2 regions of the Paramicrobacterium agarici genome follow, and region 2 is predicted to be linked to the other one. Evidence: predicted binding sites of a transcription regulator. Region 2 holds the regulator's gene; the other holds the start of a gene.
The links. Region 2 encodes HspR, which represses chaperone genes until heat shock. Its sites were predicted from a motif close to AAGTTGAGTCNNNNNGACTCAACTT; they were not measured.

Region 1: the regulator HspR is predicted to act here: its motif matches at 2,498-2,522, upstream of ATJ78_RS08725 (ATP-dependent Clp protease ATP-binding subunit).

Annotation. Positions count from the first base shown of each region.
Region 1 covers NZ_PDJE01000001.1:1,769,104-1,774,045, reverse strand. The annotation lists gene ATJ78_RS08725 (ATP-dependent Clp protease ATP-binding subunit) at 1-2,478, opposite strand, end outside; gene ATJ78_RS08720 (mismatch-specific DNA-glycosylase) at 2,600-3,166, opposite strand; gene ATJ78_RS08715 (molybdopterin-dependent oxidoreductase) at 3,297-4,853, shown strand; tRNA gene ATJ78_RS08710 (tRNA-Ala) at 4,886-4,942, opposite strand, start outside.
Region 2 covers NZ_PDJE01000001.1:1,197,568-1,202,509, reverse strand. The annotation lists gene ATJ78_RS05945 (class I SAM-dependent methyltransferase) at 1-863, opposite strand, end outside; gene ATJ78_RS05940 (hypothetical protein) at 867-1,544, opposite strand; gene ATJ78_RS05935 (hypothetical protein) at 1,705-2,418, opposite strand; gene ATJ78_RS05930 (heat shock protein transcriptional repressor HspR) at 2,547-2,969, opposite strand; gene ATJ78_RS05925 (DnaJ C-terminal domain-containing protein) at 2,972-3,946, opposite strand; gene ATJ78_RS05920 (nucleotide exchange factor GrpE) at 3,952-4,614, opposite strand; gene dnaK (molecular chaperone DnaK) at 4,617-4,942, opposite strand, start outside.

The DNA.
Region 1 (4,942 bases), 570 kb from region 2:
CTCACCGTCAGCCGTCGTCACCTCAACCCCGGCACGGTCGGCGAACGATTCGTCGACGAGCAGTTCGGCGATGCGATCGTCGACCTCGCGCTGGATGAGGCGCTTCAGCGGCCGGGCGCCGTACTCTGGCTCGTACCCGTGCTGCGCGATCCACTCGATGGCCTGCTCGTCGATCGAGAAGCTGAGGCCCTGGGCCTGCACGCGCTTCTCTGTGCTGGTCACAAGCAGCCGGACGATCTCGTGCAGCTGCTCGGGCTCCAGCTTGCTGAAGAGCACGATCTCATCGATGCGGTTCAGGAACTCGGGCCGCATCGACTCACGCAGGCGACCCATGACCCGTGCACGAACGTCGATCCCCTCGGCTCCGTCGGCAACAAAGCCGATTGCTCCGGTCTTACTGGACAAGAACTCAGACCCGAGGTTCGACGTCATGATGATGACCGTGTTGCGGAAGTCAACGGTTCGCCCCTGGCCATCGGTGAGCCGTCCGTCGTCGAGCACCTGCAGGAGCAGGTTGAAGACGTCGGGGTGTGCCTTCTCGATCTCATCGAGCAGCACCACGGAGTACGGGCGCCGACGCACCCGCTCCGTAAGCTGACCCGCTTCGTCGTAGCCGACGTATCCGGGAGGCGCTCCGACAAGGCGCGACACCGTGTGCCGCTCGCCGAACTCACTCATATCGAACCGCACCATAGCGTCGTCGGTGCCGAAGAGTGACGAGGCAAGAGCCTTGGCCAGCTCGGTCTTTCCGACGCCCGTCGGTCCGAGGAAGAGGAAGCTTCCGACCGGACGTCGTTCGTCGCCCATGCCGGTTCTGCTGCGACGCACGGCGCGTGACACCATCTCGACAGCGTCGTGCTGTCCGATGACGCGCTCGTGCAGTTCTTCTTCCAGCCGTGCGAGCTTCACGCGGTCGTCGTCGCTGACCTGACTGACCGGAATTCCTGTCGCTCGCGAGATCACCTCCGCGATGTCAGCCTCTCCGACGACTGGCTGCGCCGTCCCGGTCGCGGCGTCGATCGTGGCGACGATCTCGGTGATCTGATCGCGAATGCGCGACGCCTCCTCGTAGTCCTCGCGCTCGACAGCATCCCCCTTCTCGGCCTCGCGTGTGGCAAGCTCCGTGCGCAGGGTGTCGAGGTCGAGAGCTTCTCCGTCGGCGAGACGCTTTCGAGCGCCCGCCTGGTCGATCAGGTCGATGGCCTTATCCGGCAGGAAGCGGTCGGTCATGTACCGTGCAGAAAGTTCGACGGCAGAGCGCAGCGCCTCATCCGTGTAGGTGACGGCGTGGAACTGCTCGTATGCGCCCTTGAGACCGTCAAGAATCGTCACGGAGTCGTCGATGCTCGGCTCACCGACCGTGATCGGCTGGAAACGGCGTGAGAACGCAGCATCCTTCTCGATTGTGCGGTATTCCGTGAGCGTCGTGGCGCCGATGAGGTGCAATTCACCTCGAGCGAGTCGGGGCTTCAGGATGTTTCCGGCATCCATTCCGCCTTCGCCGCCTCCACCCGCTCCGACGACGGTGTGCAGCTCATCGATGAAGACGATGAGTTCGTCCTTGCGAGCACTGATCTCGTTCATCACGGTGGTGAGACGCTCTTCGAAGTCGCCGCGGTAGCGAGTGCCGCTCAGCATCGCCGCGACATCCAACTCGATGACGCTCTTCTCGCGAAGCTGAATTGGCACGCTCTTGGCCGCGATCTTCTGTGCCAGACCCTCGACGACAGCCGTCTTTCCGACGCCGGCGTCGCCGATGAGCACGGGGTTGTTCTTGGTGCGCCGCGACAGAATCTCAACAGCCTGCTCGATCTCATCTGCGCGCCCGATGACGGGATCAAGCTTGCCCTCACGCGCTTCAGCCGTCAGGTCGCGACCGAACTGCTCGAGCATGGGACTGTCGGATGCTTCACCCGTGGCCTGCCCCGTCGAGGTCTGAGTCGGAGCCTCCCCGTTCGCTGCGGCCTGCAGCGCTGCAGGGGTCACGCCGGCCTTCTGCAGAATTCGCGCTGCCGGAGAGTCGTCTCCGAGAACGAACGCCAGAAACAGGTGTTCGGGATCAACATAGGTCGAACCGAATCCGCGAGCAACTTGATACGCGTCGATGAGCAGACGTCGCGCAGACGACGTCAGCGAGGGCGACTGCTCTTCTGCATCGCGCTCGCGGGCTGCAGGCAGTCCCTGCTCCGCGCTCGTCGCGATCGCGTCGGGATCCGCGCCCGTGCCGCGCATGGCATCGGCGGCGGGCGATTCTAGTGCCATGACGCGCAGGATGTGCAATGCGTCGACTTCGTGATGGCCGTGCTCCACCGCGAAGCGGGCGGCGTCATTGAGCACGCCGTGAGTGCGTCGCGTGAGCACGCGGGTGATGTCAATGGAGCGGCTTGATTGAGCGGCCCGCTGCCCCTGCAGGTAACGAGCGAGGAACTCGTCGAATGAGCGTGGATCTGAGCCGACGGGGCCGAAGTATGCAGGCAAGGTGTTGACCTCCACAGTAAACTTGAGTGCCTTCGACTCAATGTAACGCTGGGGCTCTCGAATCATTCCCGACTGCGCCACTTTTTTTGCGAGACATCAAGGGCGCCCTCGCACGGCATTCCTAGCTGATGACACCCGCTGATCGCGCGGGCGCAGCGTATGCGCGCGCGAGACTTTCGATGGTCTCGTGAGCATTCAATCCGCTCGGGTTGGGAACCGCCCAGAGTTCTGCGCCGGCGAGCCGTTGCTCCTGACGCCCCGCTCGCGCCTTCGGCCTCCTGAACCCCTGCCGGTACGCTGTAAGCCCGACCATGGCGACGACGCGCGGTTGGAGTCGCGCAACGCGCTGCTCAAGGGCCTCTGCCCCATCGCGCAGCTCCTGCAGGGAGAGCTCGTCTGCACGCACCGTGGCGCGATTCACGAGATTTGTCACGCCAAGTCCTGCGTTCGTGAACCGGCGGCGTTCTGAGTCCGAAAGACCGTCTGAGAACGTGGTTCCCGCATCGAAGATGCCCGCTTCACGGAGCGCGGGAAAGAATCTGTTTCCCGGATGCGCAAACGGCGTGCTCGTCGCCGCCGTCCAGAGTCCCGGGTTGATCCCGACGAAGAGCAGGAGAACGCCATCATCAACCAGATCGGGAACGGGCGCATTGCGAAAGGACTCGAGCTGCTCACGAGTAAACGGCATGGCCCCATTCTCGCGCCACGCGGATGCTGTCAGGGCACAGCATCCGACAGCAGCGTGACGCGCGCACGTGGGGTGCGTCCAGACATCGGATAATCGGAGAACTCACGAGAATGCGGCCTAAGGTGACTCCATGAAGCCGAGACCACTTCTGACGTGGGCCGCACTCTCGGGGATCGTGAGTGCGGCGGTGGGGACGGCCATTGCCGAAGCTCTTGCGCTCGTCATCGCTCCCGCCAGCAGTCCCATCATCGCAATCGGCTCTGTCGTCATCGATGTCGCACCCGCATGGGCAAAGGACGTCTCGATCGCCGTCTTCGGCACGAACGACAAGATCTTCCTTCTCACGCTCCTCGCCGCCGTTCTCGTGGCGGCCGCGGTGGCGGCAGGGATCCTCCAGGTGCGCAGTACTCCGTGGGGCGTCGTGATCTTCGGCGTGCTCGGCGCCGTCGCCACCGTTGCGGCGACCACGCGCGAGCAATCCGATCCCTGGTGGGCGATCCCTGCCGTCGTCGGGACGCTCGGAGCGGTGTTTACGCTATTGCGAATCGGCAGACTGCTCACGCACTGGCAGGCAGACGCTCGTCCATCCAGCACCGGGCAGAGACAGCCCGGTGTCGCGTCGCGGCGCAGCTTCTTCGTCGTGCTCGCGAGCACGGCCGTGGGCGCCGCCGTCATCGGCGCGGGGTCCCGGGCCATCAATGCCGGATCCCTCGCGGTCGATGCCGCTCGAAAGGCGATCAAGCTGCCGCGTCCCGCGGCCCCTGCTCCCCCGATTCCCGAAGGCGCCGCTCTCGACGTCACGGGCATCACACCGCTGATCACCCCGAATCGCTATTTCTATCGCATCGACACCGCACTTCAGATTCCGTCCATCGCGCCTGACGACTGGAGCCTGCGCGTCACGGGAATGGTCGACAACCCGCTGACGCTCACCTTCAGCGAGTTGCTCGAACTGCCGCTCACAGAACGGAATATCACGCTCATGTGCGTCTCGAACGAGGTCGGCGGAGACCTGACGGGCAACGCGACATGGCTCGGTTATCCGATTCGAGAGCTCCTCAGACGGGCGCAGCCGCGCGCGGGCGCCGATATGGTGCTGTCGCGGAGCATCGACGGCTTCACGGCTGGCACACCGCTCAAGGTTCTCGAGCAAGAGGATCGCGATTGCCTGCTTGCCGTCGGCATGAACGGCGTACCGCTTCCACCCCAGCATGGTTCACCCGTCCGCATGGTCGTGCCCGGCCTGTACGGCTATGTTTCGGCAACGAAGTGGGTCGTCGAGCTCGAGGTCACAACGTTCGCGCGTTCCAGCGCGTACTGGACCAACAGAGGCTGGGCTGAGAAGGGTCCGGTCAAGGTCAGCTCGCGCATCGATGTACCGACCGGACGCAAGACGCTCGACGTCGGCACGATTGCCGTTGCCGGCATCGCGTGGGCGCAGCACACGGGAATTCGCGCGGTGGAGGTTCGCGTCGATGGAGGCGAATGGATGCCGGGTCGGCTCGCTGAGCCGATCTCAGCGGACACGTGGGTGCAGTGGGTCTATGAGTGGGATGCTCCCCCAGGAGCGCACACCATCGAAGCTCGTGCCACCGACGCCGAAGGCACAGTTCAAAGCGGAGACGATGTCCCGGTCGTTCCCGATGGCGCCGAAGGCTGGCATGAGGTTCGCGTCGACGTCGCGTGATACACAACGCCTGGTCAGCGACATTTAAACGGTGGACCTAGGGGGATTCGAACCCCCGACCTTCTCATTGCGAACGAGACGCGCTACCA
Region 2 (4,942 bases):
ACGACGGCGACTCGCTCGCCGACGCCGTTCGCGTCAGCCGTGAGACAGGCCGATGCTGTGGCAGCAGCCGACTGATCTGTAGCGGTGACGGCAGCATCCGGTCGCTGAATCGCGAAGGCGGTGGCCAGCACACCGCTACCGCAGCCGAGGTCGACGATGCGGTGCGCGGTCTCGGGGACACTCTCGAGGTAGTCGAGCAGAAACCGCGTGCCGACGTCGATGCGCGTACCGGCGAACGCCGCGCCGTGCGCCCACACCGTGAGATCGAGATCGGCATGACGCTGCGAGCGCGGCCACGAGGAGTCCGTGTGCGACCCCGCGGGGCGAGGAGCGGATGCTGTGATCACACGCGACTTCTGTCGCGCAAGACCGGCTTCGACCGACGCGAACGATGCTGACAGCACCTCGTTCATCGCGGGAGTCATGTGCTTGACCCTTCCGCCCGCGAAAACCCGGACGCCCGGCGCTGCGTACCCCGCGATCAGGCGAGCGATCTCGTCGAGCGCGTCGAGCGAGCGCGGCAGCTGCAGCAACACAACGCGCGCGTCGCGCACGAGATCTGCGTCAAGCGCGTGGAGCGCGATGCGGTCACTCAGGTCGAACCGGTCGGCGTTTGCGACAATCGCGCGCTCTTGCGAGAGGGCGTCCTGATGCACGCGTATGCCAGATGCACTGTGCAGCGTCGCGGCGCCGAGCGAGAGCGCTCCGTAGCGGTCGCCGATCGCGACGACGCCGCCCTCGCCAGCATCCGCTATCTCTTGTGCCGCGGTGTCGAGCACCAGCCTGTCTGTTGCGTCGAAAGCGTAGAGGTTGGGGGCCTCGATGTCGGGCCACCGACGCAGGGCATCAAACGAGAACTCCACGGTTCAAGGGTACGGCCGCGTGTCGTGCCCTCGCGCCGCCCACGGCACCGTGCGGGGAGCGCGGCGCGAACGAAGCAGGTGAGCAGCAAGCCACCAGCCGAGCGCGCCGACGACGATGCCGCTGATGAGCGCCAGCGCGACGATGAACACGACGAGAAACTGGTCGGCGGCGTTCGTCGTGCGGTTCCACGGCTGCGATGGCGGAGCTGCGGCGAGGTACACCATGACGAAAACGCCGGCGAACGTCGACCACGCTGTTAAGGCGATTCCTGATCCGAGGAGCGTCGTGATGTTCGGTTTGTACACCCTCCCTGCACGCAAGATGAGCAAACTCGCGCCGTAGCCCATCCCGCACGCGACGAGAAAGATGCCGCCGTAGAGGGCACCTTGCATGACGAGCGCCGCCACAGTCTCACCGAAGTCTTCGCCGGCGCCGAGAACGAGCTGCCATGTGCCCGCGAAGGCCAGTACCGCTGCTGCCGACATGGCGTAGAGAATCAGCAGCGTCGTGCTGCCGCCGATGAGCACGAACGACACTCCGCCAGCAATGAGAGCGCTCGTGCGCTGGCGACGCGTCAGCGGTGGTGGTTTCGGGGGCTGTACCGGAGCGCCATACCGTCGCGGCACCGGTTGAGGAGGTTGCGGCAGAGGCACCGGGGGCGGTTCTGGAGAGTTCGTCACACGAGGTCCTTCCGGTTCGACGAGGAAGGACCACTTTCTCAAGCTGCATGCCTCCGGCTCACGCCGTGCTGGCGATATGTGAATAACAGCGCACGAGGGCCAGCTTGTGGACGACGAAGAGGGGCGGCAGCATCCTCACCCCCAATCGCATACGGCGTAATCAGACGTAGTACGGCTCGCTCGCATAGCGCTGGGCGGGGTGACGTGCCCTGAGGCAATGCGCCATCCACCACCAGCTCAGTGCGCCAGCACCAGCCCAGACGACTATGCCGAGTACAACGAAAACAATGTTGAAGATCAGGGAGGCGCCGCCGAACCCGTCACTACTCAGCATCGCGACGACGGCCGCGCCCATAAGGTACACGATGTTCCCAAGCCACATCAGAACGAATCCCGCGCAGCTGGCGATGCCGAACCCCGCCCAGGTTGCGCCAGCGGCCTTGTTGACGTTTCCGATCTTCGCGATGCCGATGCTCGCGCCGTAACCGATGGCCCACACGACAAGTCCGGCAAGCAGAACGAGGGCGAATATCCACCAGTAATCGCTCCAGATCATGTCCATCTCGGTCAGCATCCGGGCGGCGTCTGCGCTCGTGTCGTCGAGCTGGGATGCGACGGCGGTGAGCAGGCCGATAACCGCTGACCAGCCCAGCAGCGTGATCACGATAGCTAATCCCAGAGACATGATCGGAAAGCCGATCGCGCCCGCCCAAAGCGCGGCTGTCTTCTGAGATCGGGTGAGCGCTGGGCGAGAGCGGCTGACCGGGCGATACGGAATCGGATGCTGCCCGCCAGGGTAGCCGGGAGCGGCAAAGCGCATCGGCTGTCCGTACCCCGGGTGAGGATGCTGAGGGGCCGGCCCATTGTTCATCACGGCGTCGCTCCTGTTCTGCTCGTCTCATCACTGTTGCAGAACGGCACTGTGTTGTCTGTGGAGAGAAGTCCCCGTGCCCACACATGGCAAATGCCGGCCACCGAAACTCGGTGACCGGCATTGCGTGTTTACTGCTCGTCGTCGCGGCGAGGACGCCAGACGACGATCTCGGTGCGCCTCTGAGTTCGCGTTCCGCTGCGCAGGGGAATGACGTCGCCATGCTCCCCCGCGGCGAAGACGCGGCGTCCCTGAGCCTTGAGCACCTGGTCGGCAAGAGCATTCTCGAGCTCGCGCACGCGTTCTCTGAGGTGACTCACCTCGTTTTCAAGACTCAGAATGCGGGCGATTCCTTCGAGACTGACTCCCTCGCCGCTGAGCCGCTGCACCTCGCGCAGCTGCTCGACGTCGCGCATGGAGTATCGACGAGAACGACCGGCCGTGCGTTTGGGCTGCACGAGCCCGATGCGGTCGTACTGCCGCAGCGTCTGCGGGTGCATGCCCGCGAGCTCGGCAGCCACCGCGATGGCGAAGACCGGTGAGTTCTCATCCATGATCAGCCTCGTGTTCTCGCGAGGATCTCTGCGCGCGGGTTCTCGTTCGGCTCGAGGTCGTGATACGCCTTGAGCGCGGACTCGGCCTCAGCTGACAGGTGCGCGGGCACCGCCACCTGAATCTCGGCGAGCAGGTCGCCGGTTCCCTTCGACGTCTCGACGCCGCGGCCCTTGACACGCAGCACGCGGCCGCTCGGAGTTCCGGCAGCCACCTTGAGCTTGACGGGTGCACCATCGAGCGTCGGCACCTCGATCGTCGCGCCGAGTGCGGCTTCGACGAAGGTCACAGGCACGCGCACGCGCAGATTCAGCCCTTCTCGTTCGAACACGGGGTGCTTGCGAACGTGCACAGTCAGCACGATGTCGCCCGCAGGTCCGCCATCGGGCGACGGCTGGCCCTTTCCGCGCAGCTTGATCTTCTGGCCGTCCGAGACGCCTGCCGGAATCTTCACCTTGATCGGCCGCCCGTCAGAGGTCTGCAGGGTGATCGTGTCGCCCTTGGTCGCAGTCGTGAAGTCGAGGGTCGTGGATGCTGTCACATCACGTCCGGGCGTCGGGCCTCCGAAGCCGCGGAATCCTCCGCTCGACTGCCCGAAGCGACCGCCTCCGAACATGCCTCCGAGGATATCGTCGAAGTCAGCCTGCTGGTAGCCGCCGCCTCCGCCGCCGAACATTCCGCCGAAGACGTCCTCGAAGCCGCCGTTGCCGCCGCCGGAGCCCGGTGCCGTGAATCGGGCGCCGGATCCCATGGCGCGAACCTGGTCGTACTCCTTGCGCTGAGCCTCGTCAGAGAGCACCGAGTACGCCTCAGAGATCTCCTTGAACTTTGACTCTGCCGCAGTATCTCCCGGGTGCGAGTCCGGGTGGTACTTGCGAGCCAGCTTGCGGTAGGTCTTCTTGAGGTCAGCCTGGCTCACATTCTTGTCGACGCCGAGGACTTTGTAGAAGTCCTTGTCGAACCAATCTTGACTGGCCATGGCACCTACTCGGCAGGAACAGCGACGACCACCTTGGCCGCTCGCAACAGTGTGTCTCCCACGAAGTATCCGGTCTGAACGACGTCGACGATTGTCTCCGTCTCGACGTCCTGGCTGGGCTGTTGGAAGATCGCCTCGTGCTTGTTGTGGTCGAAGGCTTCGCCTTCGGTGCCGAACTTCACCAGACCGAGCCGCTCCACCGACTGGCGGAGCTTCGACGAGATCTGGGCGAACGCGGTGTCACCCTCGAGGTCGCCGTGCTTCTCGGCGCGATCGAGATCGTCAAGCACGGGAAGCAGGGCGTCCAAGACGGCGCCTGTCGTGCGCTGCTTCTCGACTTCGCGGTTCTCTTCTGTACGGCGGCGGTAGTTCGCGTATTCGGCGTTGACGCGCTTGAGGTCGCTCAGCAGCTCGGCCTCACGCACGTTCGATGCGGGCGCTTCGCCCTCCGGCGCAGCGTCGTCCGCGGCGGCAAGGATGTCGTCGACCGTGAGCTCGTCGTCGGCCGCTGCCTCATCGGCAGCGCCCTCCTGTGCCGAAGGGCCGGAGGCGTCTGCCTCCGACCCCGCGGTCGCGTCAGGCTGACGAACCTCACCGGTCTCCGGGTCGATGCGACGTTTGTCGTTGACCTTCGGCTCTTCGTCCGGGTTCTGGTTCTTGTCAGTCATTCCTACTTCTTCTCGTCCTCATCGTCGACAACCTCGGCGTCGACGACATCGTCGTCGGAGTTCTCTTCAGCAGTGGGCTGCTCGCCCGCCGCCTGCGCCTGCTCACCCTCGGCCTGAGCCTGCGAGTAGATTGCCTCTCCCAGCTTGACCTGGCTCTCGTTGAGCTTATCGAAGGCTGTCTTGACAGCATCCTCGTCTTCACCGGCGAGAGCCGACTTCAGCGAGTCGACGTCAGCCTGCACCTCGGACTTGACGTCTTCGGGGAGCTTGTCGTCGTTCTCCTTGATGAGCTTCTCGATCGAGAAGGCGAGCTGCTCGGCGTTGTTGC